Regions from separate parts of the Klebsiella sp. RIT-PI-d genome, predicted to be linked through region 3. Evidence: predicted binding sites of a transcription regulator. Region 3 holds the regulator's gene; each other region holds the start of a gene.

Region 1 (8,216 bases), 660 kb from region 3:
TATTTCTTTTTGTTACTTATTTAGGACATTTGTAGCACTTTCAGGCTAGCGAAACGTTGTTATGAATGGAAAGATGCCTCTCAGACACAGAAAGACACCAAACTCTCATCAATGGTTCCGTAAATTTATATTGACAGAATGTATTGACGGCAGTGGCAGGTGTTCATAAAAAAACCAATGAGGGTAATAAATAATGATGAAGCGCAACATTCTGGCAGTGGTAATCCCTGCTCTGCTGGTAGCAGGCGCGGCTAACGCTGCTGAGATCTATAACAAAGATGGCAACAAAGTTGACATCTACGGTAAAGCAGTTGGCCTGCACTATTTCTCTAAACATAACGGCGACAATAGCTACGCCCCTAACGGCGATCAGACTTATGCCCGTCTTGGTTTCAAAGGTGAAACTCAGATTAATGACCAGCTGACCGGTTACGGCCAGTGGGAATACAACTTTAGCGGCAACAACTCTGAAGGTGGTGCTGACGCGCAGGACGGTAACAAAACCCGTCTGGCATTCGCGGGCCTGAAATTCGGCGACGCGGGCTCTTTCGACTACGGTCGTAACTACGGTCTGGTGTATGACGCACTGGGTTATACCGATATGCTGCCAGAATTCGGCGGCGATACTGCCAGCTCAGACCAGTTCTTTGCAGGTCGTAACGGTGGTCTGGCAACGTACCGTAACTCTAACTTCTTCGGTCTGGTTGACGGCCTGAACTTCGGTGTTCAGTACCTGGGTAAAAACGAGCGTGACGATGCCAGACGTTCAAACGGCGACGGCTGGTCCAGCTCTCTGAGCTACGAAGTTGACGGCTTTGGCATCGTAGGTGCCTATGGTGCAGCTGACCGTACTAACGCTCAGCAGGATCTGGCGTTAGGTCGTGGCGACACTGCTGAGCAGTGGGGCACCTCTGTTAAGTATGATGCGAACAATATCTACCTGGCCGGTACTTACAGCGAAACGCATAACGCAACCCGTATTCCGGGCGGCTATGCTAACAAAACTGAAGACGTGCTGCTGGTTGCGCAGTACCAGTTCGACTTCGGTCTGCGTCCGTCTATTGCCTATACCAAGTCTAAAGGCAAAGACATCGGCGCATTTGGCGATGTTGATCTGGTGAACTACTTCGAAGTGGGCGCGACTTACTACTTCAACAAAAACATGTCTACCTACGTAGACTACATCATCAACCAGATCGACAGCGACAATAAGCTGGGTATTGGTTCTGATGATACTGTTGCTCTGGGTATCGTTTACCAGTTCTAATCAGTACGCCTCGTTGTTATATGCTAAAAAAACAGGACTTCGGTCCTGTTTTTTTATGTCCTTCAGCAAAAAGTTTTCTCTTGTAAAAAGACCCGCGCTTTTTGTCGCAAACGGTTGGCATTTAGGTAATCAACCGTTAACCTGATAGCGGATCTCCCTTCTGTAATCACAATGGAACTTCGCCATGTTTGAGAACATTACCGCAGCCCCTGCCGACCCGATTCTGGGCCTTGCCGATCTATTTCGCGCCGATGACCGTCCGGGAAAAATTAATCTCGGTATCGGCGTTTATAAAGATGAAACCGGCAAGACGCCGGTACTGACCAGCGTGAAGAAAGCCGAACAATATCTGCTGGAAAACGAAAACACCAAAAACTATCTTGGTATTGACGGTATCCCGGAATTTGGTCGTTGTACCCAGGAGCTGTTATTCGGTAAGGGTAGCGCCATTATCAGCGATAAGCGCGCCCGTACAGCGCAAACCCCGGGCGGCACCGGCGCACTGCGCGTAGCGGCTGATTTCATCGCTAAAAATACCGATGCCAAACGCATTTGGGTCAGCAATCCGAGCTGGCCTAACCACAAAGGCGTATTTAACGCAGCCGGACTGGAAGTGTGCGAATACAACTATTACGATGCAGCGACACACTCGCTGGATTTTGACGGTATGCTGGCCAGTCTGAACGCTGCCCAGGCCGGTGATGTGGTCCTGTTCCACGGCTGCTGCCATAATCCAACGGGTATTGATCCTACCCTGGATCAGTGGCAGCAGTTGGCACAGCTTTCCGTTGAGAAAGGCTGGCTGCCGCTGTTTGATTTCGCCTATCAGGGCTTTGCCCGCGGGCTGGAAGAAGATGCCGAAGGTTTGCGCGCGTTTGCTGCCCTGCATCAGGAACTGATCGTCGCCAGCTCCTTCTCTAAGAACTTCGGCTTATATAATGAGCGTGTCGGTGCCTGTACGCTGGTAGCCGCTGATGCAGCCACTGCTGACCGTGCATTCAGCCAGATGAAATCCACCATCCGTGCTAACTACTCTAACCCACCCGCGCACGGTGCAGCCGTTGTTGCCACTATTCTGAGCAATGATGCGCTCCGGGGGATCTGGGAGCAGGAACTTAACGACATGCGTCAGCGTATTCAGCGTATGCGTTTACTGTTCGTCAACACCCTGCAGGAAAAAGGCGCGAACCGTGATTTCAGCTTTATTACCAAACAAAACGGCATGTTCTCGTTTAGCGGTCTGACTAAAGATCAGGTGCTGCGTCTGCGTGAAGAGTTTGGCGTGTATGCTGTGGCGTCTGGTCGGGTGAACGTGGCAGGGATGACGCCGGATAATATGTCCCCGCTGTGTGAGGCGATTGTCGCGGTACTGTAAGCGCGATAATACGCATAAAAAATGCCGCACTGTAATGCGGCATTTTTTTGCAATCAGCGATTACCAGACCGGCATTTCATCCTGAAGAAACGGATTATGCAGCCGCTCATGGCCGAGCGTAGACTGTGGGCCATGGCCCGGGATAAACGTCACGTCGTCACCCAGCGGCAACAGCTTACGTTTAATAGCGTCGATCAACTGATTATGATCGCCGCGAGGGAAATCACTGCGCCCCACCCCACCTTTGAAAATAACATCACCGGAAACCAGCAGGCGCGAAAGCGGGTCAAAGAAAACAATATGCCCTGGCGTATGACCTGGACAGTGCAGAACCTCAAGATTAACGTTACCCACGCTGACCTTGTCGCCCTCATTCAGCCAGCGATCCGGCGTCAGTGGCTGACAATCTTCCAGTCCAAACATTCGACTTTGCGCGGGCAAACCCTGTAGCCAGAACTCATCTTCTTTTTCCGGCCCGACGATCGGCACGCTGTAAAATTCAGCCAGCTCAGCGGCGGCACCTACGTGATCGAGGTGCCCGTGAGTCAGTAAAATTTGTATTAGCGTCACACCAGATGCGGTCACTTCCTGTTTAATGCGTTCGGCGTCACCGCCCGGATCGACCAGCGCGGCCAGTTTTGTCTGCTCACACCAAATCAATGAACAATTCTGGGAGAATGCGGTTACCGGAATAATACGATAGTTCATGCTGCTCCTGTTTCATTAAGCATGTGCTTACCAGTGCCGTACCGGCCCGGTATCAATATGCACAAAGTTGCTACTCGGGTAATATCCTACACCACCTGAACGCATAGATAACGCTGCTTTGCGAACATTGCTTAATGAAACACCGTCAATGTGAAAATCCATCGCCTGGCCTTTGGTATGGTAGCTGTGTTTAGCCACTCCGCTGCCGTGTTTGCGCAGGTCGTCATTGGTATTTAATGAACGATAGCCGGAGATAAGCTGCACCGGTTTACGCGTTTGCAGTAACATTTGCAGGCGATAAAGCTGATCGAACAATTTTGGATCGATAGACTTCATTTTATTCGCACGATAGTCGCGGAAAAAATGATTAAGTTTTGCTAATTCATCCTGAATATAGCCTCTGCCATCAAAAAACTCTGCCTTAATTGACTCACCGGTATTCAGGTTGTTTAACGTCAATATACGCGGACGTGGGGTCGAGAGGGTGGCAAATGCAGGCGTTGGTAAGATGGCCGCTGCGCCCAGCGCAACACCACCTAACGCCAGCAGTTTGCGGCGATTAGCGTCAAATTTGTCCATGATAATCAGGTCTACAGTAAAAGTATTAGTGTTGGTAATTTATGCATTTCTGGCGCACGAAGGCACCTTACCGGGCATTATCTCTGACGTCAAGGCTACCCAATCCAGCAAAAACGGGCCGTGCAGCGATGCAGGCCCGTTTTTTTACTGATACTTTCGGTACTTACTTTTTTTGAACTACTTCATTTACCTGATTAATTGTTCCGCTTTTTCTATAATTTGTGCGCCAGATCGCGCAGTCAGATCATAATTGTAAATATCTGTTCGATATTGCGCTTTACCATCTGCGCCAATAAATGCGGTCAAATAATAGAGATTTACCGGAATAGTTTGCGGAATATTAACGTAACGGGTATCCCCCTGCTTTAACGCACCGGAAATGCGCGTATTGTTCCAGCCTGCATCGGTCAATAACATATTAGCCAGTTCAGAGGCTTTATTAACGCGGACACAGCCGGAGCTTAATGCGCGTGCATCACGCTGGAAGAGAGTATGGTTTGGCGTATCGTGCAGATAAATCGCATCCGAACTCGGCATATTAAATTTGTAGCGGCCCAGTGAGTTATGCGCCCCGGGAGCCTGCTGGAAACGGAACGGGAGGTTAGATGGCGTAATAGTCGCCCAGTCAACGTTCCATGGATCGATGGCATCGCTACTGTTCCAGCCGCGCATGACCGTATAGCCATGGCGCTCCAGATAGCCCGGATCGTTCCACACTTTCGGCAGAATATCTTTGCGTGCCAGCGTCGGCGGCACATTCCACGGCGGGTTAACCACCACATTGTTCAGTGCGCTACTCATCATGGGCGTTTTGCGGTCGGGACGTCCAACAATCACTCTGGAATCCAGCACCGGATCGCCATTCTGATAGTAAACCAGCGAATAGGCAGGAATATTAACCATAATGCCGGTTGAAAGCTTGTCCGGCAGCAGGCGTAACCGCTGGATATTCAGCGCCAGTAACCCCGCACGTTGTGCAGGAGAAACATTCAGCCAGTCACGCGTTGAACCACCAATGATGCCATCGGCGCCAAGCCCCTGCCATGACTGAAAACGCTTTACGGCATTGACCAGCGTTTTATCATAGGCCGCCGATACGGCGGTGGACTTTTTAGCCGGAGTGCGGGTTTCGGCAGAAGGACTGACTACCGCATCGCCAGGCAGCACAATCTCCGGACCGCCATCCAGCATACCGTTACGCACCAGGATTTCACGCAGGGCCGGAACATCGTTACTCCACTGCCCCGGGCGTAATGACGTTTTCGCTTTCAGCACTGGCCACGGGCGGCGATCTTCGGTTAACGCCAGTAACGCCTGATGCATCGCCTCATACTGCGAATGCTGCGGCGCGAGAATGGCAATAAAATGCGTTAAAGAGCCGTTATCCAGCGCCATCTGCCACTGATTAATGACCGACAGCGGCGGCGTAGCCAGGGTATAAGGTTTAGTGCTGTAGAGCCAGCGATTCCCTTTGATTGGGATACCACTGACAAAATGAAGATAGCCCATCATGGCGTCAGAAAGCACTACATCACGCGTCATACCGGTGACCGCGGGGTCGGTCAGCAACTGAACCCAGGCGGTAAATTGCGGCTGGAAGCCTGCAATAGCGACTTCGGCAAGCTGCTGCTGAAAGGCTTTTACTGCCTCACGGTCTTCCCACATCGGCTTCATTTCTCGCGATGCATACAGTGAGGCCAGGGCGTTCATATAGACCGGCGTATATCCCGCCGGCAGCATGGACGTTATTGCCATACGGCTCGCCTGGGGAGAGCTGTTCTCCGGGAATGCCTGCTCTCCCGTCATCATTTCTATCGCGCCGGACTGTGTTAGCGGCTGCGCGCTTTCATTCGCCGCCGTTATGCTATCTCCGGCAACAACTTCAGGCTCATCGGCCTGGGCGCTGAACAGTGGAGCCATTGCGAAAGCCAGGCATAGACTTAATGCTGACAATCGGCGACCATAATTATGCGTTAGCAACATCCCTTGCCCCCTGTTTTGTCGATGTAATATCCGCTTACTTTTAGTATATAAAGATAAAAACGGTTTTGCCTTGCCTAATGTAAAGAACATTAAAGATAGTATCACCGTTAGAATGTAATACTAAATATAAAAAAGGCGACATAACTGTCGCCTTTTTTATCCTGTCAGGGCGCGTTAAGACGCGCCTGCCGTGCCGGGAAGCGGCTCCGGAAGCTGAGGCGTAAAGCCGCGCAGCCCGACAACATGTACGTGCTCTGTGTTGTTAAACACTTTACGCACTAGCTTGTAGGTCGTGCCTTTTTCCGGGCTGATATTTTCCGGCGCAGCAATAATCAGCTGCATTTCAAGACGATCGCATAACTCAAAGAGCGTGGCAATTGAGCGCGCATCCAGGCGGGCGGCTTCGTCGAGGAACAACAGACGGCACGGCGAAATATCTTTTCCACGCAGGCGGCGCGACTCATCTTCCCAGCTCTGTACCACCATAACCAAAATGGACATCCCGGTACCAATTGCCTCCCCGGTCGACAGCGCACCCGATTCTGCGCGCAGCCAGCCATCCGATCCACGGTTAACTTCGACTTCCATCTCCAGATAGTTACGGTAGTCGAGCAGTTCTTCCCCGATGGTTTGCGGCGTACGCTGCCCCATATCAATATGCGGATTCAGACGTTGATACAGCTTCGCCAGCGCTTCTGAAAAGGTCAGACGATTGCTGTTGAACAAGTCCTGATGTTGCTCATGCTGTTCGGAAAGTACGTCAAGCAGCGTCGCATGGGCTTCACGCACATTGACGTTGAGCCGCACGCTATTGACCTGACCAAAGGAAACGCTTTGAAGCCCCTGGTTGAGCATCCGGATACGATTCTGCTCGCGCTGAATCGTCTTGCGGATAATATTGGCCGCGCTTTTTGAGCTGATGGCCAGTTTCTGCTCGCGGGAGGTCAACTCTTCCGTCAGGCGGCTCAGTTCAATTTCCATCTGTTCGATGGCTTCAACCGGATCGTCAGTGCGAATAATATCCTGACGGATACGCTCGCGCAGATGCTGATAAACCGCTACAAAGAACTGAATTTTGCGCTCAGGGCGTTTCGGATCTTCAGACAGACGCAGAACATCTCGCAGATGTTCGTTGTCAGCCACCGCCAGACGCAGCGCCCCCAGCGCCTTATCCGACATTGAACGCAGATCGTCGGCGGAAAGGTACGCCAGTTCACGACGATGTAAACGACGCTCAACGCCGTTATCTTTCACCAGCCGCATTACCGCGCACCAGCCCGCTTTAGCCGTTACCACCTGCTCACGCATGGCAAGGTAATCCCGCTCCAGCACGCGCAGTTTACGGGTCAGGTTATCCATTTCTGCTTCGCAGAAAGTGAGCGCTTTTTCCAGCTGATTACGCCGTGCGCGGTTGTTACTTAACTGACTGTGCAGCTCGTCACGGCGGCTGCGGGCGCGCTCCTCTGCACCACTGTCCGCTCGCACGCCAATATCCTGCAACTCTTTTTGCAGATCGCCCAGCAGCTCTTTTTTCATGTCGTACGAGCTTTTCAGCGATGCCAGCACCTGATTGTACTGGCCAAGCTGTGCAGCATGGGCGCGCAATGCTTCACGTGCGCGGGTACGTTCAGCTTCTGCCTGCTCAAGACGACGGCGCAATTTTTCATTCAGATCGCTATTACCGTTAAGCATATCCGCCGAATCGGAGTAGCTAAAGTGCGCCCGACGCTGCACCACTTCTGTCAAAGCAAACGCCTGCTGACGCGCGTCGCGCTGGGTTTGCTGCGACCAGCTATAGTCCTCTTTTAGCTGTTCGAACTGCTCCGGATCGCTTTGCAGTACGGAGAGAAGCGGCTCCAGTTTGGCCAGCTGATGACCATGCTGTTGAACAAAGCGTACGGCTTCCTGAGCGTCATCCAGACGTTCCTGAATGTCGTCAACCCTATCGGCCAGCGTTTCGTCTGCCAGCAGGTTCAGACGTGGCAACAGGCGGTTGAGCTGCGATACGCCCTCTTTCGCCAGTTCAAACTGCGTACGCTGCTGCTCGTTATCATTTTCGTGGGCGGTGAGCGCCCGTTCCAGCTCACTACGACGGGTAGTTAACTGGCGGATTTCGACTTCCGGATCGTCTTTAAACGCCACGGCCAGATGGCTGCCGATAAAGCGACTGAACGCCTGGTGCAAACGCTGTGTTTTTTGCACATCAAATGAGAGCGTAGCAAACCGTTCTGCCAGCTTCTCACGCTCGGCATGCAGCGTCTCGATACGACTTTCGCGGGCGGCGCGGCCGAACAGCGGCACCTC
Region 2 (8,216 bases), 850 kb from region 3:
AAATCCATCTCGATGTTATTATGGCGAGCTTTGCCATGTAATGTCCAACTGTGCCAGAAAAGTATGACAGTAAACTGAACGACGGGAAGAGAAGACGATACAAAATCAACAAAAATGGCGATGCCACTGGCGGAGCGAGGGGGATTTCTTCAGCAGATCATGCTGATACAATGCGATGGTCTGGCAGGGCTGGCCTGCCAGACTACCATTACTCTTCTGCCGCATAACCCTCTACGGGCAGCTTACGGTTATCAAGCCAGGCGGCGCAATCGCGCATTTCAAGCCGACCGTCAATAAACCAGCTTATCACCAGCGGATAGATATCATGCTCCTGAGCCTGCACGCGTGCAGTGATATCCGCCTCGTCGTCATCGCTAAACACGGGCACATTGGCCTGTAAGATGACCGGTCCGCCGTCCAGCTCGTCAGTGACGAAATGCACCGAAGTGCCGTGCACCTCATCGCCGTTTTCCAGCACCTGCTTATGCGTGTTCAGGCCCGGATATTTCGGCAGCAGGGAAGGGTGGATATTTAACAGCCGTCCTGCATAATGCGCGACAAATTCCGGACTTAAAATTCGCATATAGCCCGCCAGCACGACAACGTCAGGTGCATAAGCGTCAATTTCCAGCATCAGTTCACGATCGAAAGCTTCCCTACTGGCAAACTGGCTGGCGGTTAACGCATGTGCCGCAATACCTGCCTGGCGTGCACGTTCAAGACCGAACGCGTCGGCCTTGTTGCTGAATACTGCACGCAACGTGCCGCCGATCTTTTTCTGCTTACAGGCATCAATAATCGCCTGTAGATTACTGCCGTTGCCAGAGATCAGCACCACGATGTTTTTCATTATTCAATGACCACGCGTTCGTCGGAATCGGAAGATTTGATAATACCGATTTTCCACGCCTTTTCACCCATCTCATTAAGCAATGCCAGGGCTTTATCAGCGTTCGCCGCCGGTAGCGCCACCAGCATACCCACACCGCAGTTAAACGTGCGGTACATTTCATGGCGGCTGACGTTGCCTTCACGCTGCATCCAGTCAAAAATGGCCGGCCACTGCCAGGAGGATTCGTCGATGACGGCCTGGGTATTTTCCGGCAGCACGCGCGGAATATTTTCCCAGAAGCCGCCGCCGGTCAGGTGGGCAATGGCATGAACATCAATGTTTTCAATCAGTGAAAGAATAGATTTAACGTAGATGCGGGTAGGGGCCAGTAAGTGATCGGCTAACGTTTTGCCTTCCAGATCGGTGGTTAGCGGATCGCAGCCGCTGACCTCTACAATCTTACGCACCAGCGAGTAGCCGTTGGAGTGCGGACCGCTGGAGGCGAGAGCAATCAGAACATCGCCATCGGCAACTTTCGAACCATCAATAATTTCTGATTTTTCAACAACCCCTACGCAGAACCCGGCAACGTCATAATCTTCACCGTGATACATGCCCGGCATTTCTGCGGTTTCGCCGCCAACCAGCGCACAGCCTGACTGCAGGCAGCCTTCCGCGATACCGTTAATGACGCTGGCCGCGGTTTCGACATCCAGCTTACCGGTAGCATAATAGTCAAGGAAGAACAGCGGCTCAGCGCCCTGTACCACCAGGTCATTTACGCACATCGCCACCAGATCAATACCAATGGTGTCATGGCGCTTAAGATCCATCGCCAGCCGCAGCTTCGTGCCTACGCCGTCGGTGCCGGAAACCAGAATCGGCTCGCGGTATTTTTGAGGCAGGGCACACAGCGCACCAAAGCCGCCCAGACCGCCCATAACTTCAGGACGGCGGGTTTTTTTCACCACGCCTTTAATACGGTCGACCAGAGCGTTACCTGCATCAATATCAACACCGGCATCTTTGTAGCTGAGAGAGGTTTTATCGGTCACTGCTGAGTCCCCACGCGTTTGCGATAGAAATAAAATCGGCGCAATTCTAACAGGGAAAGCAAACGTTTGCGAGCCTGCTTTATGCGCGAGGGTAAACAATGGCATAACTGACAAACTTGATACTGTTCACGAAAATGAAACCGGGTACATTCTTATGCTTGCCTCGGCGTATACGAGCGGCCATCATGCCAATGAAACCGGTTTCTGTATTACAGGAAAGCGTTGAAAAGAGAGAGCTTACGGGGCGGTTTACTATTTCAATCAGCAACATCGGTCGTCAGACGGCGATCGTTCATGAGGGAGAGAACATGTCCGGACTTAAAGAAGGTTTTCTGTGGGGCGGCGCGGTTGCAGCGCATCAACTGGAAGGTGGCTGGCAGGAAGGCGGCAAGGGAATAAGCGTTGCCGACGTGATGACCGCTGGCGCACACGGCGTGGCGCGTGAAATTACGGACGGCGTACTGCCGGGTAAAAACTACCCCAATCATGATGCGATTGATTTTTACCATCGCTATAAAGACGACATTAAGTTGTTTGCTGAGATGGGCTACAAATGCTTTCGCACATCAATTGCCTGGACGCGCATTTTCCCGCTGGGCGATGAGTCAGAGCCAAATGAGGCCGGCCTCAAATTTTATGACGATCTGTTCGACGAATGCCTGAAATACGGTATCGAGCCGGTGATTACGCTTTCTCACTTTGAAATGCCGTATCACCTCGTTACCGAATACGGCGGCTGGCGCAACCGTAAGCTTATCGACTTTTTTGTGCGTTTCGCGAAAGTGGTTTTTACCCGTTATCAGCACAAAGTGAAGTACTGGATGACCTTTAACGAGATCAACAACCAGGCGAACTATCACGAAGATTTTGCGCCGTTTACCAACTCGGGTCTGAAATATGCGCCGGATGAAGATCGCGAGCCGGTAATGTATCAGGCAGCACACTATGAGCTGGTTGCCAGTGCGCTGGCCGTAAAAGTCGCAAGAGAAATTAATCCCTCGCTGCGGATCGGTTGCATGATTGCCATGTGTCCGATTTATCCGCTGAGCTGCGCGCCCAACGATATGATGATGGCGATGAATGCAATGCATCGTCGTTACTGGTTCACCGACGTTCATGTGCGCGGCAGCTATCCGCAGCATCTGCTGAACTACTTTACGCGCCGGGGTTTTACGCTGGATATTACCGATGAAGATCGCGCTGCGCTCAAACAGGGCTGCGTTGATTATATCGGCTTTAGTTACTATATGTCGTTTGCCACCAAAGCCACCGAGGATAATCCGCAGCTGGATTATGATGAAAGTAAAAGTCTGGTCTCTAACCCGCACGTACAGAAATCTGACTGGGGCTGGCAGATTGACCCGGTGGGTCTGCGTTATTCCCTGAACTGGTTCTGGGATCACTATCAGCTGCCGCTGTTCATTGTTGAAAATGGCTTTGGCGCGATTGATGTGCTGGAGAACGACGGTTCCGTCGACGACCAGTATCGCATTGACTATCTCTCAGCGCATATCGCCGAAATGAAAAAAGCAGTGGTTGAAGATGGTGTTGACTTAATGGGCTATACGCCGTGGGGCTGTATCGATTTGGTCTCTGCCGGTACCGGTGAGATGAAAAAACGCTACGGCTTTATCTACGTTGATAAAGATAACGAAGGTAAGGGCACGCTGGCGCGCAGCCGCAAAAAGTCGTTCGACTGGTATAAGCAGGTGATTGCTTCAAACGGTGAAAACCTCTAAAACAGGATTGTTCGCGGCCAGCCTGAACTGGCCGCATTCTCATTGCCCGCCCCGCAAACAGATGAATTTCATATCTCATCCCCGCTTGATCAATATCAAACAAAAAAATATTGTCGACGAAAAGAAAGGCGGTATAATCCGTCGATTTTTTTTGTGGTTACCCCCCAAAGGAGAAAGAAGATGAAAATCGTTGAAGTGAAGCACCCTCTTGTCAAACACAAGCTTGGTCTGATGCGTGAGCAGGATATCAGCACTAAACGTTTTCGCGAACTTGCCTCCGAAGTCGGTAGCCTGTTGACCTATGAAGCGACCGCCGATCTGGAAACGGAAAAAGTGACCATTGAAGGCTGGAATGGCCCGGTTGAAATCGACCAGATCAAAGGCAAAAAAATCACCGTAGTTCCGATCCTGCGTGCTGGTTTAGGCATGATGGACGGCGTGCTGGAAAACGTACCCAGCGCACGTATCAGCGTCGTGGGGATGTATCGCAACGAAGAAACGTTTGAACCGGTGCCTTATTTTCAAAAGCTGGTCTCCAATATTGATGAGCGCATGGCGCTGATCGTTGACCCGATGCTGGCAACCGGTGGTTCAGTGATTGCAACCATCGACCTGCTAAAAAATGCGGGCTGCAGCAGTATCAAGGTACTGGTACTGGTTGCAGCACCGGAAGGCATCGCGGCGCTTGAAAAGGCGCATCCGGACGTTGAGTTGTATACGGCTTCCATTGACCAGGGGCTTAATGAGCACGGGTACATTATTCCGGGCCTCGGCGATGCCGGTGACAAGCTCTTTGGTACCAAATAAATGAATAAATAAAAAAAGCCGACTTTGAGAGTCGGCTTTTTTTTGAGTATAACAACCCACACACAACAATTAGAGGTAAGACTATGACGCGCCGTGCTATCGGGGTGAGTGAAAGACCGCCGCTTTTACAGACAATCCCGCTTAGTTTACAGCACCTGTTTGCCATGTTTGGTGCAACCGTGCTGGTGCCTGTTCTGTTTCACATTAACCCGGCCACCGTGCTGCTGTTTAATGGCGTCGGTACTCTGCTGTACCTCTTTATTTGTAAAGGTAAAATCCCTGCTTACCTTGGATCAAGTTTCGCCTTTATCTCTCCGGTGCTTCTGCTGTTACCGCTGGGATACGAAGTCGCGCTCGGTGGGTTCATCATGTGCGGCGTGCTGTTTTGCCTCGTCTCTTTTATTGTTAAAAAAGCCGGTTCCGGCTGGCTGGACGTGATGTTCCCGCCAGCGGCTATGGGCGCGATTGTTGCCGTTATCGGTCTTGAACTGGCCGGTGTGGCAGCCAATATGGCCGGACTGTTACCGGCAGATGGGCAATCTGCAGATACTAAAACCGTTATTATCTCGCTGGTCACTCTCGGCGTAACCGTGTTTGGTTCGGTGTTATTTCGTGGATTTATGGCGATTATTCCGATCCTGATTGGCGTGCTGGTGGGTTATGCACTCTCCTTTGTGATGGGTATAGTTGATACCACGGCAATCGCTCAGGCGCACTGGTTCGCCCTGCCCACATTCTATACTCCGCGTTTTGAATGGTTTGCTATCTTCACCATCCTGCCTGCGGCACTGGTGGTCATTGCCGAACATGTTGGCCACCTGGTTGTGACCGCGAATATTGTCAAAAAAGATCTGATCCGCGATCCGGGACTGCATCGTTCAATGTTCGCTAATGGTTTGTCGACGATTATTTCCGGCTTCTTTGGCTCTACGCCAAATACCACTTACGGTGAGAATATTGGCGTGATGGCGATAACCCGCGTTTACAGCACCTGGGTTATTGGCGGCGCGGCAATCATTGCTATTTTACTTTCCTGCGTGGGTAAACTGGCTGCCGCAATCCAGATAATCCCGCTGCCGGTGATGGGGGGCGTCTCCTTACTGCTGTACGGCGTCATCGGTGCATCCGGTATTCGCGTACTGATTGAGTCAAAAGTGGACTACAGCAAAGCGCAAAACCTGATCCTGACCTCGGTTATTCTGATCATCGGTGTCAGCGGCGCGAAGGTGCATATTGGCGCTGCCGAATTAAAAGGCATGGCGCTGGCGACCATTGTAGGGGTGTTCCTGAGCTTAATCTTTAAGCTTATCAGCATACTGCGTCCCGAAGAAATTGTGCTGGATGCAGCGGATAAAGACGCATAACTCAGATGATCATATTACCGGGTGACGATCCACCCGGTTCTCAGCCTCAGGTTTTGTGATAAACTCATGGCGATTTTTGCAAGCCCAGACAGAGGTCCACCTGAACACACCGTCGCAGCTTTCACTGCCACTCTATCTTCCTGACGACGAAACCTTTGCCAGTTTCTGGCCGGGCGATAATCCCTCCTTGCTGGCCGCATTGCAAAATGTGCTGCGCCAGGATCACAGCGGCTATATCTATTTTTGGTCACGCGAAGGCGCGGGGCGCAGCCATTTATTGCATGCAGCCTGCGCTGAACTCTCGCAGCGTGGCGATGCAGTAGGCTATGTACCGCTGGATAAACGCACCTGGTTTGTGCCCGAGGTGCTGGAAGGGATGGAGCAACTCTCGCTGGTCTGTATTGATAATATCGAATGTATTGCCGGAGATGAGCAGTGGGAGATGGCGATTTTTAACCTGTATAATCGCATTCTGGAGTCTGGTAAAACGCGTCTGCTTATTACCGGCGATCGTCCTCCGCGTCAGCTTAATCTTGGTCTTGCCGATCTGGCCTCGCGTCTTGACTGGGGGCAGATCTACAAACTGCAGCCGTTGTCAGATGAGGATAAACTTCAGGCTCTGCAACTGCGTGCGCGTCAGCGCGGATTCGAAATGCCGGAAGACGTATGTCGTTTCCTGTTAAAACGGCTGGATCGTGAAATGCGCACGCTGTTTATGACCCTCGATCAGCTCGATCGCGCTTCAATCACCGCCCAGCGCAAGCTCACGATCCCTTTTGTAAAAGATATTCTGGGCCTGTAATCAGGCCCTGTGAACTAATGTGGTAGCTGGGATTCTGTCAGGCCCGTCATGTCCATGACCAGGGTGCGGTTAAGTCCTTTTTGCAGCATCACCTGGGCGATCCGCAGGGCTTCTTCATGCTTTCCTTCCTGCTTTCCTTCTTCAATGCCCTGCATCTTGCCTTCCTGATGCCCTTCGTAACGTCCGCGCTCGCGTCCTTTTTGTTCAAGGTATTCTGCAATCGTCATTAGCGTCTCCTTATGTTTTGCCGAACGGTGAGCCAGCTGGCGAATAAACGCACCCCTGAATGATTTCAGGGGCGACTCTACCACGAAAAAAACGGTCCGCAGCGTCAGGGGAAATGTTTTGCGAGACGCCCCGGAGTAAATATCAGCTTACGATTTCCAGCACCTGTTCCGGTGGCCTGCCTATACGAGCCTGGCCGTTTTTAACCACGACAGGGCGTTCAATAAGCGCCGGATTATCGACCATGGCCTGAATAAGCGTCTGCTGGCTAAGATGCATAGCGTTTAGATTAAGCGAACGATACAGCTCGTCTTTCTGACGCATAAGCTGGCGCGCATCGGTCATGCCCAGCATCTTTAGCAGGGCGTTAAGAGTTGCCGCATCGGGCGGCGTATCCAGATAAAGCACGACCTGCGGCTCAATACCGTTCGATTTCAAAAGGCTGAGGGTATCGCGGCTTTTAGAGCAGCGCGGATTGTGATAAATCGTTACCGGGTCGGACATGACTGTTCCTCACATTTTTTCATACGGACGGAAGCGCTGCTGGAGTGTTCGTAGCTGATCGATACGCGCATCGTAACGTGACTGCTCCTGACTACCGAGTTTAACCTGCGTGCTGGCACTGCTCAAAAGCGTAATGGCCTGATCGAGACGGCCCAGCAGCGCCTGACCTTCGGCCCGCGCGGCCAGCTCGCGATCCCGGTGACCGTTTGCCGCTTCTGCCTGTGCCAGTAAATCCCAGCCGTTAGGATCGTCTTTATAGGTAAAGGTATAGCGATTCAGGATCGTCACCGCCTCGCCGTTCTGACCGGACTGGGCATAGGCGTTCGCCAGGTTGAGCTGAAGTACCGGATTGGTACGGATCTCACGGGCATTTTTCAGGCGAGCAATGGCGTCGGCGTTTTTATGCTGACCTAAATCAATGTCGGTTGCCAGATCCAGGTACCAGGCATTATTCGGTTCCGCTTTTAGCAGGGGCTGAAGCGTCTGGCTGGCCTCCGCAAAGCGGCCAGCTTCCATCGCCTGTAGCGCCCGGCCATATTGTGCGGCATGCTGCTCACGAATATTACCTTTCGTCCAGCTGTCCAGCATATCGCTGGTGAGCTGATTGCGCCCGGAGTTGTACATGCCCAGAGTACGCACTTTCGCCATATAAAAGTCCGCGGATGACTGAACGACGACGACCGGCATCTGGTTGGCGCGGTTACGCGCGTCTGACAGACGGCTTTCCGGCAGGGGGTGGGTGAGTAAAATTTCCGGCGGACGCGAAGAGTAGCGAGCCTGATCCAGCAATTTCTCAAGGAAACCCGGCATCGCCTGCGGGTCAAATCCTGAGCGTTGTAGTACCTGAATACCGATGCGATCTGCTTCTTGTTCGTTTTGCTGGGTAAA
Region 3 (8,216 bases):
GCCGCCCTGCGACGGCTATATTCAATCTTAACGTGCCGCACGACGTAAAATTGTACTCGACGGCTGACGCTGCAGAAAACGCATTCTGACCATCATCATCACCGCGGCTGATGTCAGACCGATGATAAAGCCTAACCAGAAACCCGCAGGACCCATCGGTTCGACAACCCAGTCAGTGAGCGCCAGCACATACCCTGTGGGCAACCCTAATACCCAGTAAGCAATAAACGTGATAAAGAAAATGGAGCTGGTGTCTTTGTAACCACGCAGGATCCCACTACCAATAACCTGAATAGAGTCGGATATTTGATAAATTGCGGCCAGCAGCATCAGGTGTGCGGCAAGCGTGACAACTTCAGGGTTATCGTTATACAGCAGGGCGATTTGTTCGCGCAGGCTCACGGTAAAAATCGCGGTTATTATCGCCATGCAGACGCCGACGACCAGGCCAGTTCGCGCCGAGGTTTGCGCTTCCAGGGTCGAACCCTGGCCTAAACGATAGCCCACGCGAATAGTGACGGCCGCCCCTAACGACAGCGGCAGAACAAACATCAGCGAGCTGAAGTTGAGGGCAATCTGATGTCCGGCCACATCAACGATCCCCAGCGGCGAGACCAGCAGGGCGACAACGGCAAACAGGGTCACTTCAAAAAACAGTGCCAGTGCGATGGGCAGGCCGAGCTGAATCAGACGCATCATGGTGGCCCAATCTGGTTTGCCAACGCCAATGTCGTTGCGGATATCGCGCATTGAGCGCGCTCTTTTGGTATAAGAGAGCATGCAAAACAGCATCACCCAGTACACTGATGCTGTAGCCACCCCGCAGCCGACGCCTCCTAGCTCTGGCATGCCAAAGTGCCCGTAGATGAAAATGTAATTCACCGGGATATTGACCAACAGTCCGCAGAAACCAATAAACATTGCCGGTTTAGTTTTCGCCAGGCCATCACACTGATTACGTGCCACCTGGAAGAACAGATAGCCCGGCGCACCAAACAGCAGGGCGCGCAGGTAGCGAACGGCTTTATCGGCCAGTTCAGGATCGATGTTATGCATGGCATGAATGATATGGCCGGCGTTCCACAGCACCACCATCACCAGTACAGATACAAAGCCCGCCAGCCAGTAACCCTGGCAAACCTGATGTGCGATGCGATCGCGACGTCCGGAACCATTAAGTTGCGCAATCACCGGCGTTAGCGCCAGCAGCAGGCCATGACCAAATAAAATAGCAGGTAGCCAGATGGATGTGCCGATCGCGACGGCGGCCATATCGGTAGCGCTATAGCCCCCGGCCATGACCGTATCGACAAATCCCATCGAGCTTTGCGCGATTTGCGCAATAATCACCGGGATCGCCAGCGCCAGAAGCTGACGCGCTTCATTTAGATACTTCTGCACGTGAATACCTTTAATATTGTTGTTATTTGAAAGACTAAAAAAGCCGCCATAAAGGGCAGCAAGAAGAATGAACAAGAGGTTATGCTGACTATTGTAATGATGATTAACCATTAAGCCAGTAAAAAAGTCGATAGGGCACATACCGGGCTGGCAAGCCTATTTTCCACCTGTTATTGTGCGTGACAGAAAGACGGGTATTAAACCGTAATGATGGCATACAGGAGTTAGTAGCATGTTTACTGGTATCGTACAGGGCACCGCAAAAATTGTGTCCATTGATGAGAAACCCAATTTCCGTACTCACGTGGTCGCATTGCCCGAAAATATGCTTGAGGGGCTTGAGACGGGGGCATCGGTGGCGCATAACGGTTGCTGCCTGACCGTAACAGAAATCAACGGGGATCGCGTCAGCTTTGATTTAATGAAGGAGACGCTGCGCATTACTAATCTCGGCGAGCTACAGCCAGGTGATGAGGTTAATGTCGAGCGCGCAGCAAAATTCAGTGATGAGATTGGCGGGCATTTAATGTCGGGGCACATCATTTCTACCGCAGAGGTGTCGAAAATTCTCACCTCAGAAAACAACCGTCAAATCTGGTTTAAATTGCAGGATCCGACGCTGATGAAGTACATCCTGTATAAAGGATTTATCGGCGTGGATGGTATTAGCCTGACGGTAGGGGAAGTGACTGCGACACGTTTCTGCGTACACCTTATTCCGGAAACGCTACAGCGTACCACGCTCGGTCAGAAAAAACTCGGCCAGCGAATTAATGTTGAAATCGATCCGCAAACGCAAGCCGTCGTTGATACGGTAGAGCGCGTTCTCGCCGCGCGCGAAGCAGTGCTTAAAATGGTGGAAGAAGAATAACGCTGGCAGAGAGTAATTCGCTTTTAGCCGGTAATAAAAGAGACCTGCGCCTGAGCGCAGGTAGAAAGGATTAGCGTGCGACGCGTAGACCGTCTTCAACACCACGTGAGAAAACGATCTGCCAGAGCTGAATATCCCGTGCCCGAAAGGCGCCCGCGCAGGCCGTCAGATAATAATCAAACATCCGCTTGAAGCGTTCAGAATAGTTATTGGCAATCTCAGGCCATAACGCCTGGAAACGTTGATACCATGCCATCAGCGTTTTGTCGTAATCAGGGCCAAAATTATGCCAGTCCTCCATTACGAAATGAGATTCACTGGCTGTCGCTATTTGCCGGACCGACGGTAAACAGCCATTGGGAAAAATATATTTATCGATCCATGGATCAACACTGGTGTCCGTTTTTTTCGCACCGATGGTATGCAAAAGGAAAAGCCCGTCCGGCTTGAGATTGCGATCCACCACCTCAAAATACGTTTTGTAGTTTTTAGGACCGACATGTTCAAACATGCCTACTGACACGATACGGTCAAACTGATCCTGCAAGTCGCGATAATCCTGAAGCAGGAAATTAACATCGAGGCCTGAACACCGGTCCTGAGCCAGCTTCTGCTGTTCGGCAGAAATGGTTACGCCGGTCACGCTGACGTGGTAATTTTTGGCCATCCATGAGGCAAGGCCGCCCCAGCCGCAGCCAATATCCAGCACTCGCATCCCGGGTTTGAGCTGTAGTTTTTCGCAAATCAATGCCAGTTTAGCCTGCTGCGCATCGACCAGATTATCGGCCTCTTTCCAGTATGCACAGGAATACTGCATGTAGGGATCGAGCATTCGGGTAAACAGATCGTTGCCCAAATCGTAATGTTCCTTACCCACGATCCAGGCACGTTTTTTACTTTGTAAATTAATCAGACGAGTTGTAGCCACGCGAAGCGTGTCTTTCAGATGGTGCGGTAACTGGGTGTCCAGACCGGCGCGGAGGATCTTAGTGAAAAAGCTGTCCAGCTGGTCGCATTCCCACCAGCCATCCATATAACTTTCACCCAACCCGAGCGAGCCTTCCTGGAGCACACGCTTAAAGAAATGCGGGTTTTTAACCTGTAAATCATAAGGAGCTGCACCATTAATGGTGATATCTGCGCGGCTTAATAACTCGTTCGCAATACGATACCAGTCGTCTTCCGGTATGCTGACGTCTTCGATACACGATGAACTCATAGCTTCTCCATCACGCGTATATGATTCAGATCCATAAAAGCGTAGATACAATTTGGCTTATGAAAAAACTTACAGTGGCACTGTAAGTTTACTGTCCGATGTAGAAACAGAGGAAGGAAGGGAACCCTTACCGAAATGCCATCCGTGGTGTAAACGGGTGAACTCCATCACCCGCTAAATAATACTGCTTTTATCGTAATAATATGCAATGCAAGAAAGTATAGGACGCTAAACACTCTGATTCAACACAAAAATGTTAGCGCGCTAATTAATTACTTCTTTGACACACTCCAGCTGTCAACGCTTTGCGGGAACCCTGATTTTGTGACTTTCCATTTGCTGCATCCAGTAGCCAATACCCGCCAGAACTGCGGTCATCAGCATAACGCTGGTGGTGGTTAACAGCGGCGTTGCCACCAGCCAGGAGACGACCAGGCTTGCAAGAAAACACAGTCCAAGCTGCAACGTATTCTGCAACGCTGCCGCGCGTCCCGTTGCCTGGGGAAAGGGACGTAGCGCCTGCGCAACAACGATGGGATAAATACCGCCGTTTGCGATCGCCATAATACAAAACGGGATCAGAAGCGCTGTCAGCGAATCAGGGCTGAATAACCCGGTACACCAGGTGCCAATCACGCTTAATGCGTAGAGACTCAGCAGCCAGGGAAGTAGCTGCTCTCCCTGCCATTTTTGCAGTGCTGCCCGGCAACCGTAGCCGCCAACTAAAAATGCAATGGTTTGCGGTACATAGCTCAGACCAATTGCGCCGGGTCCATACCCCATATCATGAAGAATAAACGGTGAGCCGGTGAGCCAGGCGAAAAAACTGGCTGAGCAGGCAGCGTAAATCAGCACGTTTCCGAGATATGAGCGTGAACGCAGCAGCATACTAAACGTCAGGGCTTTACCGTCAGTGGCATTTTTTTGCGTAACCTTCTTCAGGCGCAGGGCAGGAAGCATCAGGATCAGAGTGATAGCAAACAGCGTGGCGAATATAGCCTGCCAGTCAAAATGAGTGAGTATCCAGCTGCCAAGAAGCGGCGCGAGCGCGGGCGAAAGACCAACCAGCGGCATGATAGTGGCAAAAATACGGTTTACACGCTGCGCCGGATAGTAATCGGTAACCATGGCCTGCCAGGTGACGGCAGCCGCGCAAACGCCAGCGGCCTGGACGAAACGCAGCACCAGTAGCGTTGTGGCATCTTTAACCCAGAGCATCCCCAGACAGCCGATGGCGAAAATTGCCAGTCCGGTTAATAACACCGGGCGACGACCGAAACGGTCAGAGAGCGGGCCCCAAATTAACTGGCCAAGGGCAAACCCCGCGAGGAATACACTTAAACTGGCGCTCACCGCTGCGGCAGGCGTATTAAGATCCTGCTGAATTGCCGCAAAGGCGGGTAAATACATATCGGTGGCTAAAAAACCCAGCACGCTGAGTCCGCCAAGCCACACCAAAAACCCTTTTCCAGGTTGCATAACACTTCTCTTTATAATTGCAGATGACAGGAACATGAGTGTAGGCAGTGCATTCCAGGTTGTGAAACGCTAATATTTGCGAATTGACATCAAAAAAATTGAAGGCAAAAAATGTGGTCAGAATATTCTCTTGAAGTCATAGATGCGGTAGCGCGCAACGGTAGCTTTAGCGCGGCGGCACAGGAGTTGCACCGCGTGCCTTCTGCTGTCAGCTATACAGTCCGCCAGATGGAAGAGTGGCTGGCTGTCCCGCTGTTTGAACGTCGGCACCGGGACGTAGAATTAACGCCGGCAGGAAGCTGGTTTTTGAAAGAAGGGCGTTCTGTTATCAAAAAAATGCTGATCACCCGCCAGCAGTGTCAGCAAATTGCCAACGGCTGGCGCAGTCAACTGCCTATCGCCGTCGATAACATTGTCAGACCTGAACGCACTCGCCAGATGATTGTCGATTTCTATCGCCATTTCCCGGATGTCGAACTGATCGTTTTTCAGGAAGTTTTTAACGGTGTCTGGGATGCGCTGGCGGACGGCCGCGTTGAACTGGCGATTGGCGCAACGCAGGCTATTCCGGTCGGAGGACGCTATGCCTTTCGCGATATGGGCATGCTGAGCTGGAGCTGCGTTGTGGCGCGCCACCATCCTCTGGCGCTTAATATCGGGCCTTTAAGCGATGATGAATTGCGCAACTGGCCGTCGCTGGTACGCGAAGACACCTCGCGATCGCTGCCTAAACGTACGACGTGGCTGCTGGACAATCAAAAAAGGGTGGTCGTGCCTGACTGGGAGTCTTCGGCTACCTGCATCTCGGCAGGGCTCTGCGCGGCAATGATCCCCTCACATTCTGCCCGCCCGTGGCTGGATTCCGGGGAGTGGGTGGAGCTGGATCTGGAAAATCCTTTTCCTGATGCGGCATGTTGTTTAACCTGGCAGCAGAGTGATATTTCACCCGCGCTGGAATGGCTGCTGGCGTATCTGGGCGACAGTGAAACACTGAATAAAGAGTGGCTGCGGGACCCGCAGGAAACGGACCCCGCTTGTTAACTTAGCGGCGATAGTCAAGATAGGGACCGTCAGCAACCGATCGACGTTCAATGAGTTGAGGATGAACCTCAATTGATTTTGATTCGACGCGCTTATTCACAATGCGATCCAGCAGGGTATTGAACGCTTCCTCTCCGAGCGAGTCTTTAGGCTGATGAATGGTTGTCAGCGCCGGTGTAAAGAAACGGGCGTTGCGCACATTGTCATAGCCAATCAGGGAGATATCCTGCGGTACGCGCAAACCCATTTCATCGGCAGCGCAGAGCGCACCCATCGCCATGATATCACCGCCGCAGAAAACGGCTGTCGGGCGAGGGGATTGATTAAGAATTTTTTGCATCGCCTGATAACCTGACTCAGGCTCAAAATCACCCTGCACGATCCACTGCGGTGGAACATTAACCTGAGTTTCTTCCATTGCTTTCATAAAACCGGCCAGTCGACCTGCGCCGGTATTGCGCTCGAGCGCGCCCGGAATAATACCGATGTCACGATGTCCACGCTCAAGTAAATACCGCCCGGCCATGTAACCCCCTTCGAAGGCATTGTCGATCACCGAGTCGGTAAAATCAGCTTTGGATTCGCCCCAGTCCATTACCACCATCGGTATATGACGGTATTCTTCCAGCATTTTCAATAGCGGCTCAGGATACTCAGAGCACATCACCAGCAGGCCATCGACACGCTTCTGCGCCATCATTGAAAGGTAGGCGCCTTGCTTTTCTATGTCGTTCCAGGCATTGCCAAGGATCAGTGTGTAGCCTTTCTGAAAACAGCTTTTTTCAACCGCTTCAATAATTTCAGCAAAATAGGCGGCTTCGCTGCTGGTCGCCAGAAGGCCAATGGACTTGGTATGATTTACCTTGAGGCTCCTGGCAACGGCGCTCGGAGAGTAGTGAAGTTCTTTAATTGCCGCCCACACCGCATTACGCGTATCTTCAGCAACAAAACGCGTCTTGTTGATAACGTGAGATACAGTGGTAGTGGAAACGTTTGCGCGTCTCGCGACATCTTTAATTGTTGCCATTAAATCTTACTCCGGACCCTGGCCTGAACGCCTGCAAATAGGAGGGTAAACGTTTGCCTTTACACACCCCTGTTGCAATTTCGTCGTCATTGCTTTGCGCCGGGAAATGACACATTACGTCAGGTGAGGGGTAATGACTGGTACGCTTATAATTAAGCGTGGAATTTTGGCCGATTCTGAAGAAAAGTGAAAGAGAAAAATGTGTCTCACTTTAAATCCTGCAAGATTTTCGCCGCAAGGTGTGTAAAAATGGACAAGCTCACATTTCACAAGGTTATAACAAGGAGTAAAAATCGATGAGTACCGATCTTAAGTTTTCCCTGGTCACCACGATCATTGTCCTGAGTCTGATTGTCGCAAGTGCTCTGGTTGCTGTCCTGCACTGATTGCTCCGGCGGAGTATTTTCTCTCCCTCGTGCTCCGTACCAGCTTATTGTGCTGATAGTAAAACTGTTTTGCTTGTGGCTTACTTTTATTTTTTCAATGATGTCGCTTTTTTCGCCGCGCCAGCCAGCATATGAGACCTGCATTAGCCGCTAACGGGTAACACAGAGGGCGCAAGCCCTCTGTGTGTTAACTCAGGCTGCCAGGTTGTCAGCCACGAATGACCAGTTCACCAGCGCCCAGAAATGCTCCAGATAACCCGGGCGGGCATTACGATAGTCAATGTAATAAGCATGTTCCCAGACATCGACCGTTAATAGCGGTTTGTCGGAGGTGGTCAGCGGTGTGCCGGCGTTAGAGGTGGATACAATCGCCAGGCTGCCGTCAGATTTTTGTACCAGCCATGTCCAGCCAGAACCAAAATTCTTGATTGCCGCATCGGTAAACTGCTTTTTAAAGTCGTCTACGCTGCCGAACGACTGGCTAAGGGCTGCGGCGAGATCGCTGCCTGGTTCGCCGCCAGCGTCAGGAGCCAGGCAGTGCCAGTAAAAGGTGTGGTTCCATACCTGAGCCGCATTGTTAAAAATAGCGCCTTCCGAGCCGCGAATAATGTCCTCAAGCGACTGGTTTTCCCACTGCGTATCTTTGATGAGGTTATTCAGATTTGTTACGTAGGCCTGATGATGTTTGCCGTGATGATAAGTGAGGGTCTGGGCAGAAATGTGCGGTTCCAGCGCGTCTTTTGCATACGGTAATGCAGGTAATTCAAACGACATTGCAATACTCCTTTTTTA
Region 4 (8,216 bases), 560 kb from region 3:
GCGCACGACAATCTCATTCTATAAGTATTTTACCATAGCCGATCCGAAAGCCACCCGGGACGCGCTGTATGCTGCCCTGACGACGCTTAACGTCTTTGGCCGGATTTATCTGGCGCATGAAGGTATTAATGCCCAAATTAGCGTGCCGCAAAGCAAAACCGATGCGCTACGGGCGCTGCTGGACAGCGTTGATCCCGCGCTTCAGGGGCTGCGTCTGAATATTGCGCTCGACGATGATGGTAAATCATTCTGGGTACTGCGCATGAAAGTGCGCGAGCGTATCGTGGCTGACGGTATCGACGATGCCAGTTTTGATGCCAGCGATGTTGGCGATTATCTTAAAGCGGCCGATGTGAATGCGATGCTTGACGATCCGGACGCGTTATTTATTGATATGCGCAACCACTATGAATATGAAGTGGGGCATTTTGAGAATGCGCTGGAAATTCCTGCCGACACGTTTCGCGAGCAGTTGCCCAAAGCCGTTGAAATGATGCAGCAGCACAAAGATAAAAAAATTGTGATGTACTGCACCGGAGGCATTCGCTGCGAGAAAGCCAGCGCCTGGATGAAACATAACGGTTTTAGCAAGGTCTGGCATATTGAAGGTGGGATTATCGAGTACGCACGACGCGCGCGTGAACAGGGACTGCCGGTGCGCTTTATCGGTAAAAACTTTGTCTTCGACGAGCGGATGGGCGAGCGAATTTCTGATGATGTGATTGCGCACTGCCATCAGTGCGGCGCGTCATGCGACCTTCATACTAACTGCCTGAATGACGGCTGCCATTTGCTGTTTATCCAGTGCCCGACCTGCGCAGAGAAATACTCTGGCTGTTGTAGTGAAGCCTGCCAGACGGAGCGTGCATTGCCGGAAGAAGAGCAGCGCCAGCTGCGCGCCGGACGTGAAAATGGCAATAAGATTTTTAACAAGTCTCGTGGACGCCTGAATACCCAACTCGGTATTCCCGATCCCGAGTAGAGCAATCAGCCCGGCAGTTAACGTGCCGGGCTAAATATTACTTCTGCTGTACGCCTTCAACCGAAATAATCAGCTCCACATCCTGCGAGGCCGGACCAAGGTCGGTTTTGATATTAAATTCTTTCAGGCTGATTTTCCCTGCTGCTTCGAAACCCGCACGCTTACCGCCCCACGGATCGTCACCCTGGCCGATCATTTTCGCTTTCAGGGTGACCGGTTTTGTTACGCCGTTCAGGGTTAAATTACCGGTCACATCCAGCGCGTCGCCGTTGGCTTTAACTGCGGTAGACGTAAAGGTGGCCTGCGGGAATTTAGCCACATTCAGAAAATCGGCGCTGCGAAGATGCTTATCGCGCTCGGCATGATTGGTATCCACACTGTTAGTATTCAGTGTGACGTTCACTTTATCCGCCGCCGGATTTTTTTCGTCAAAGGTAAAGGTGCCGTCAAAATCGCGGAATGTGCCGTACAGCCAGCTATAGCCAAGGTGCTGAATACGGAAATTGACGAAGGCGTGCTGTCCTTCTTTATCAATCTTATAATCGGCGGCGATGGCAGAACCGGCGGTCAGCAGCAGAGTGCTGAGAAACAATCCTTGCAGGCTTTTTTTCATATTACGCTCCAGAGTCAGGTGACGATGTTCCCAGCATACGGCGCAGGGTATCGTCTTTATCGATGAAATGATGTTTACATGCGGCAAGCGCATGGAGTGCTGAGAGCACGACTACGCTCCAGGCCAGCCACAAATGCAGCGTACCCGCCAGATCGGCCTGGACACCAGCATCGGTCAGCGTCGCAGGCACGTCAAAGAGGCCGAATACGCTGATTGGCTGACCGTCAGCGGTAGAAATAAGATAACCACTGATGATGATGGCAAACAGCAGCAGGTATAGCGCGATATGTGCCAGCACCGCGCTGATGCGGGTAAGTCTTGAGTAATGCCTCAGTGGGGCAGGGGCGGGTGAAACCGTGCGCCAGATCAGGCGAACAACCAGCGTGAGCATCAGCATAATGCCAATACTTTTATGCAGCTCAGGCGCTTTATGATACCAGCCGTCGTAATAGCTGAGTGTGACCATCCACAGACCCAGGGCAAACATGCCATAGACGGCAATGGCCACCAGCCAGTGCAGCGCAATTGAAACAAATCCATAGCGATAAGAACTATTTCGCAGGTTCATACCTGGCATCTCGTAACGAATTAAGTGTGCTTACAATGATGGGCTGACTTGTATATTGCAACATCAAATTAGCATAATTTTATAACTATTTTAACTTAATCAATTATTATGAATTAAAATCAGTTTTTTATTCAGGGTATTCGTTTTTTTAAACCAAAAACGCCTGTTGAGAAGGCTCAGCCGTGAAGGCCATTATTCAAAATTTTACGCGCATTTTTTAACTTTTTTCAGAAAATGTCAGTTTTTGTCAGCATTAGTCGTAATGCTGAATAAAGCGCGGCCAACACTGAGCCTGCTAATTAAATAGCAGCAAAATGGAATGAACATGACCAGAAAATAAGTTGCGGTCGGACGAACCGCAACATCGGGATTAAGCCTGAAAGCGCGCAAGTGAAAATGGGCTTAAGTCAAATTGACTGCGTTCATCCTGCGCAAATTGCACGGCGATTTCACCCAGCGCCGGGGCAAATTTAAAACCGTGGCCGCTCAATCCGGTGATCAGTAATGTCTCAGGATGACCCGGCAGCGTATCGATAATAAAATCCTCATCCGTAGAGTTATCGTAGGTGCAGGCTGCGCCGTAAAGGCAGCCGCCGATGCCGGGAAGGATTTGGCGCAAAAATGAGAATGATTCCGAACCGTCGCTGGCAACCGCGCCGAATGCATGACGCTCCTCTGGCGCATGAATAATCTGCCCGCCGTTATGTTTGCCGATTTTGAGTTCGTTATCTTCTGCCGGGAAACCATAAAACTGATCGCCGTTAGCCAGCTCGCCGGTGAAGGCAGGAAAATGATTTTTAGTACTGTAACGACCGTCAGCCTGATGCCAGGCAAAAATTTTGCGTACCGGCTGCAGCGGCAGCGAGGGCAGCAGTTTTGTCACCCACGTTCCGGCGCTGATCAGGACTTTGCGGGCATGATACTGGCCATCAGCGGTATCAATGGTGATACCAGAATCATGATGGTGAAGGGCAGTGACCGGGCAATTAAACAGTTGCGCGCATCCCGCCTCGCGGGCCAGATTAATCCATGTTTTAATGGCCAGCTCGCTGCGTAATACGCCAGAATTTGCTTCAAAAATGCCGATATAGTTTTCCGGGACGCGGATTTCTGGCCAGCGTGCCATTATCGCCTGAGCATCAAGATGTTCTGTCGCCAGCTGCCACTGTTGTGCGCTGGCCGCAACGTTTGCCAGGAAGGGTGAGTTTGCCGGACCCAGATTAACCACGCCGGTTCGCTCAAAAACCGCCTCACCGCTTTCAGCGGCAAATGTATCCCATAGTGCTTGCGCCCGCAGGACCAGCGGCACGTATTTTTCACCCTCTCCGTAAGCATGACGCATTAAACGCGTATCGCCATGATGGCTGCCTTCAGTATGGGGAGGCAGATGGGCATCGGTCATTAAGACCTTTAGCCCGGCACGCGACGCATAATAGCCCGCGGCGGCTCCAACGGATCCACTGCCAATAATGATCAGATCGTATTGCATGGCGCTCCCACAAAATAATATTAATTAACAACCAGTAGCATACGTATTTTATGATGCGGCGCAAATAAGAAAGGCACCCAGCGGGTGCCTTTGAACTGAACATAAAGCATTAAATTTGCATTGTGTTAATGCCTGCGATACTCATTAATTTGATATTCGCCGGATTCAATTTTAGCAATGCCTGCTTCCAGAATAGAAATAAACTGGCGTGCAACGTCTGTCGTCAGCCACAGTGTCTGACCGATTTCGGCATCCTCTGTTTCAGGCTGGTTGGGGGTCTGGTAATGTAAACGCAGCATCAGCGCATCGTAGCTGTCTACGGTGCTGATGTCCCATCCGACAAGAGGATGGGTCTGGATGACTTCATTATTCTTTTCCATCATGACCCCTTTGTATGCGTTAAAAGACGATAGCTCCTGGGTTCAATGCGTTTTGTTTGAAGCAACTTAAGTATATCAATAAAAAGATAAAAGAGTGCAGAAAATAGGTTTAGCGCAGGATGTTTTTTACTTACCGTGTTTTTTTTGAACAATTAAGCGCGGGCTTATTCTTTAATTTTTAGCAACTCCGGGAATCAATAAGAAACTGACTAAAAAAAGCAGCGGCAAAAAAATAAAAAAAGCCGGGGCGACCCGGCAAACATGCACAATGAGGGAGCAAAAATTAATCGGTAGTGAACCAGTCGTCAGCGCTTTCCCAGGTCTCCTGGAGAATTTCACGGATGCGATCTTTGTCTTCTTTAAGACCACCAAACACGCTGAGGTTATTGGCAGCAGCATAACGTACGCTGACGTTACCGTCACAATCAGGGAAATGAATGAGAACCCGCCGGGACAGCTCGCCCGCGAGAGCGTCCACCGCACCGGGCGGTAAGGATGTGGTTCTGGCGATGGTGACTTCGATACGCATAATTGCCCCCTGTTGAATGCACTGTATATTTATACAGTCTGGCGCAGCGATTTACAACAGGGGCTGACAATTATTTCACTACGGTCCAGCCCACGCGTTCGCCGGCGAGGAAAGGAATGAGGGTATCATCAGTCAGGGCAATCGAATCGACAACCTGACTGTCCTGGCGTACCAGCTCAATAAACGTGTCATTGACCGGCAACTGATAAAAACGCGGTCCGTTCAGGGAGCAAAATGCTTCAAGATGGTCAAGCGCGTTCATCTCATCAAATACTGTGGCATAGCTGGCAAGTGCGGTGGGCGCATTAAAACAGCCTGCGCAACCGCAGCTGGCCTCTTTACGATGACGCGCGTGAGGAGCAGAGTCGGTCCCGAGAAACACACGTTCGAAACCGCTGGCGACCAGCTCTCGCAGCGCCTGCTGGTGAATGTTACGTTTAAGAACAGGCAGACAATAGAGGTGAGGGCGCACGCCACCGACCAGCATATGATTGCGGTTAAACATCAGATGCTGCGGGGTGATAGTGGCCGCCAGCCGCTCATCGCCTTCACGCACGTAATCGGCGGCATCTTTAGTGGTAATGTGCTCAAAGACCACTCTCAGCCCCGGTAAACGCTGGCGCAACGGCACCATAACCGTTTCAATAAATCGTGCTTCACGATCGAAGATATCGATATCCGCCTGGGTCACTTCACCGTGAACCAGCAGCGGCATTCCCAGTTTTTCCATCCGTTCAAGCACCGGCATAATGGCATCAATATGAGAGACGCCGTGGCTTGAGTTCGTGGTGGCATTGGCCGGATAGAGTTTGGCCGCGGTAAAGACGCCTTCAAGGAAACCGCGCTCTATTTCTGCCGGGGAGAGATCGTCAGTCAGGTAGCAGGTCATGAGTGGGGTGAAGGTGTGACCGGCAGGGACGGCGTCGAGAATACGCTGGCGATAGGCTATTGCGGCATCTACCGTGACCACCGGCGGTGCCAGGTTAGGCATGACGATCGCCCTGGCATAGACTTCACTGGTATAAGGTACGACGGTTTTAAGCATCTCACCATCGCGCAGATGGAGATGCCAGTCGTCAGGGCGGCGGATTTTTAATACATGCAGTTGGTCAGTCATTAGAGCGCTCCGGCGGGTGTCAGGACGGTTTTTGCCGGGCACTAAGAATAAGCGTAAACGTTTTCGTTTGCACTCTTTTATTGCTGTGCTTTGTCATGGGCCAGCCCCGATAGCATTGACGTATCGGGCCTGACCGCGGGATTAACACACGATTAATCGGTAAAAGGGATCACAATAACGCCCGGTTTAACGTCTATTCCCTTCGCATATTTCTTCGCCAGCGCTTCCCCCTTGCCGCCATCATCTTTCAGGACGTAGGCTGGCTGGTGATTAAAGTAGTTACGCAGTGATTGATTAAGATAGGGCAATAACGTTTGTACTACCGGCTGCATCTTTTCTGGCTTCACGTCGGCATTGATCACTTCCATTTCCTGGAGGTAGATCGCACCTTGTTCTTTATTAAACGTCGGCAGCGCTTTTAGCTTCAGGGTAATGGTGGCTTTCTGACTGCCAAACAGGGAATTCATATCCAGCAGCGCATCGCCACTAAGGGTAACTTTGTTTGCCTCTTCCCGACCGATAGCGCTGGTGAGATGATTCAGCACAATATGCGCATCTGCAACACCCGGCAGACCAATATCTTTCGAGAAATTATTTCGCTTTTGCAGGGCCTGGTTAATTTCCGACTCGCTTACCGTGTACTGGGTAAGCTGATTGCATCCGGCCATCAGACCGCTGGCAACCAGAGCGGCGGCAACAATAATCTTTTTCATGGGATTCCTCTGCATTATGCCTGCCTTCTATCCTGACACAGGCAGCATCTGCTGTCAGCCCAGAAATTAACAGAGGAAAAGGCTTAAAAATGAGGGCGGACGATTTCCCGTCCGCCTGAAGGTCATGAAGCGATAGATGACAGCAGATTGATTTGTGTCTGTTTCGCCATATTGTCGCGGTAGTCGGCAACCCGGGTTGGCCAGTTGATGCCGGCAACAATCGTCAGATTACGCAGTAGCGGGAACAGGTGGATATCATCTTCCGAAAGTTCACCATTAACCGCGTTAGGCTGCACGATAAGTTTGTCCAGCTCGCGCAAATCGTCGCTGATGTTTTTAATCAGGCCGGCAGAATGGGAAAGATGATCGGCAAAGCTGCCAATCTGTGCTTCTTTCTTCTCCGTGAAGTAACGACGCGCTTCTGGCGTGGAAAACTCATCAAACGGTGATTTCGCAAAACGCGGGATCAGTAGCCGATTAACGTAGCCGTTCACTTTGCGCAGCCACTCTTCAATTGCCGCATTACGGCTGCCCGTCAGCAGCGGCTTACGATCAACGCCATCTACATAGTGAACGATATCGAGGCTTTCAGGCAGATAACGACTGTCATCTTTTTGCAGGATCGGAGCCATCTTCTGGCCAATCATTCTGACTGGCGTTTCCTCATCATCGCTAAGCAGAGTAATTAACTCAACCGGGATATTTTTGAGGCCGAAGATCATTCGGGCTTTTACACAGTAAGGGCAGTGGTCATAAATATAAAGCTTCACGTTTCTCCTCCAGGTATTGCCATCCAGACCTTTAGTATGGAAGAGAAACAGTGGCTTATCAAATTAGCCCGTGACGAGGCGCTATTATTACCGGCCGCGATGTTTTTTTCATCAAACAGGGATATGGCGCAGAAAATGCCAGGTTGTTGTTTTCACTAAGGGGCTGAGGGCAGGTATAGTGAAGCGACCGGGGCAAGATGTATGTACAGGAGTAAGGAATGTTTGGCTATCGCAGCAATGTGCCTAAAGTCCATCTGAAGACGGACCGGCTGGTTGTACGCCTGGTTCATGACCGCGATGCCTGGCGGCTGGCGGATTATTACGCAGAAAATCGACAGTTTTTGAAACCCTGGGAGCCTGTGCGCGACGACAGCCACTGCTATCCGTCAGGCTGGCAGGCCCGCCTCGGCATGATCAACGAATTTCATAAACAAGGTTCAGCCTTCTATTTCGCGCTGCTCGATCCGCAAGAGAAAGAAATCATCGGCATCGCTAACTTTTCCAACGTCGTGCGCGGCTCGTTTCATGCCTGTTATCTGGGCTATTCCATTGCCCAGAAATGGCAGGGGCAGGGGCTGATGTTTGAAGCCCTGACTGCCGCCATTCGCTACATGCAGCGGACCCAGCATATTCATCGCATTATGGCGAATTACATGCCGCATAATCAGCGCAGCGGTGGCCTGCTGGCGCGGCTGGGTTTTGAAAAAGAAGGGTACGCAAAAGACTACTTATTAATTAATGGCGAGTGGCGCGATCACGTTCTGACGGCACTGACTACGCCACAATGGACCGCCGGTCGCTAAGGAAAAATATGAAATATCAATTAACGCCCCAGGAAGCGCGGGTCATTGGTTGCCTGCTGGAAAAGCAGGTCACTACCCCGGAACAGTATCCTTTATCGCTGAATGCCGTGGTGACTGCCTGTAATCAAAAGACCAACCGCGAACCGGTGATGTCGCTGAGTGAACACGACGTTCAGGAGATTCTGGATGCGCTGGTGAAGCGGCATTATTTACGTACCGTTAGCGGGTTTGGCAATCGGGTCATCAAATACG

What was found. The regulator PurR, encoded in region 3, represses purine synthesis genes. The targets are predictions, from matches to a motif close to CANGCAAACGTTTGCNTG.
Region 1: a site for PurR is predicted at 1,371-1,388, ahead of AC791_RS09630 (amino acid aminotransferase). Genes of this name have one in related genera too.
Region 2: a site for PurR is predicted at 1,943-1,960, ahead of purM (phosphoribosylformylglycinamidine cyclo-ligase). Genes of this name have one in related genera too.
Region 4: a site for PurR is predicted at 5,729-5,746, ahead of pyrC (dihydroorotase). Genes of this name have one in related genera too.

What each region holds. Positions count from the first base shown of each region.
Region 1 covers NZ_LGIT01000009.1:645,401-653,616, reverse strand. The annotation lists gene ompF (porin OmpF) at 194-1,267, shown strand; gene AC791_RS09630 (amino acid aminotransferase) at 1,452-2,642, shown strand; gene AC791_RS09625 (MBL fold metallo-hydrolase) at 2,703-3,350, opposite strand; gene AC791_RS09620 (YcbK family protein) at 3,378-3,929, opposite strand; gene ldtD (L,D-transpeptidase) at 4,116-5,912, opposite strand; gene mukB (chromosome partition protein MukB) at 6,087-8,216, opposite strand, start outside.
Region 2 covers NZ_LGIT01000009.1:2,154,170-2,162,385, reverse strand. The annotation lists gene purN (phosphoribosylglycinamide formyltransferase) at 209-850, opposite strand; gene purM (phosphoribosylformylglycinamidine cyclo-ligase) at 850-1,887, opposite strand; gene AC791_RS16465 (6-phospho-beta-glucosidase) at 2,196-3,626, shown strand; gene upp (uracil phosphoribosyltransferase) at 3,807-4,433, shown strand; gene uraA (uracil permease) at 4,517-5,797, shown strand; gene AC791_RS16450 (DnaA inactivator Hda) at 5,898-6,599, shown strand; gene AC791_RS16445 (transposase) at 6,614-6,826, opposite strand; gene arsC (arsenate reductase (glutaredoxin)) at 6,969-7,328, opposite strand; gene bepA (beta-barrel assembly-enhancing protease) at 7,338-8,216, opposite strand, start outside.
Region 3 covers NZ_LGIT01000009.1:1,303,903-1,312,118, reverse strand. The annotation lists gene mdtK (MdtK family multidrug efflux MATE transporter) at 28-1,401, opposite strand; gene AC791_RS12560 (riboflavin synthase) at 1,634-2,272, shown strand; gene cfa (cyclopropane fatty acyl phospholipid synthase) at 2,343-3,491, opposite strand; gene punC (purine nucleoside transporter PunC) at 3,789-4,970, opposite strand; gene punR (DNA-binding transcriptional activator PunR) at 5,082-6,011, shown strand; gene purR (HTH-type transcriptional repressor PurR) at 6,013-7,038, opposite strand; gene AC791_RS20380 (YnhF family membrane protein) at 7,335-7,424, shown strand; gene sodB (superoxide dismutase [Fe]) at 7,617-8,198, opposite strand.
Region 4 covers NZ_LGIT01000009.1:743,365-751,580, forward strand. The annotation lists gene AC791_RS09985 (rhodanese-related sulfurtransferase) at 1-982, shown strand, start outside; gene AC791_RS09990 (YceI family protein) at 1,020-1,595, opposite strand; gene AC791_RS09995 (cytochrome b) at 1,597-2,163, opposite strand; gene solA (N-methyl-L-tryptophan oxidase) at 2,534-3,652, opposite strand; gene bssS (biofilm formation regulator BssS) at 3,778-4,032, opposite strand; gene dinI (DNA damage-inducible protein I) at 4,316-4,561, opposite strand; gene pyrC (dihydroorotase) at 4,632-5,678, opposite strand; gene AC791_RS10020 (lipoprotein) at 5,831-6,391, opposite strand; gene grxB (glutaredoxin 2) at 6,514-7,161, opposite strand; gene rimJ (ribosomal protein S5-alanine N-acetyltransferase) at 7,380-7,964, shown strand; gene AC791_RS10035 (YceH family protein) at 7,973-8,216, shown strand, end outside.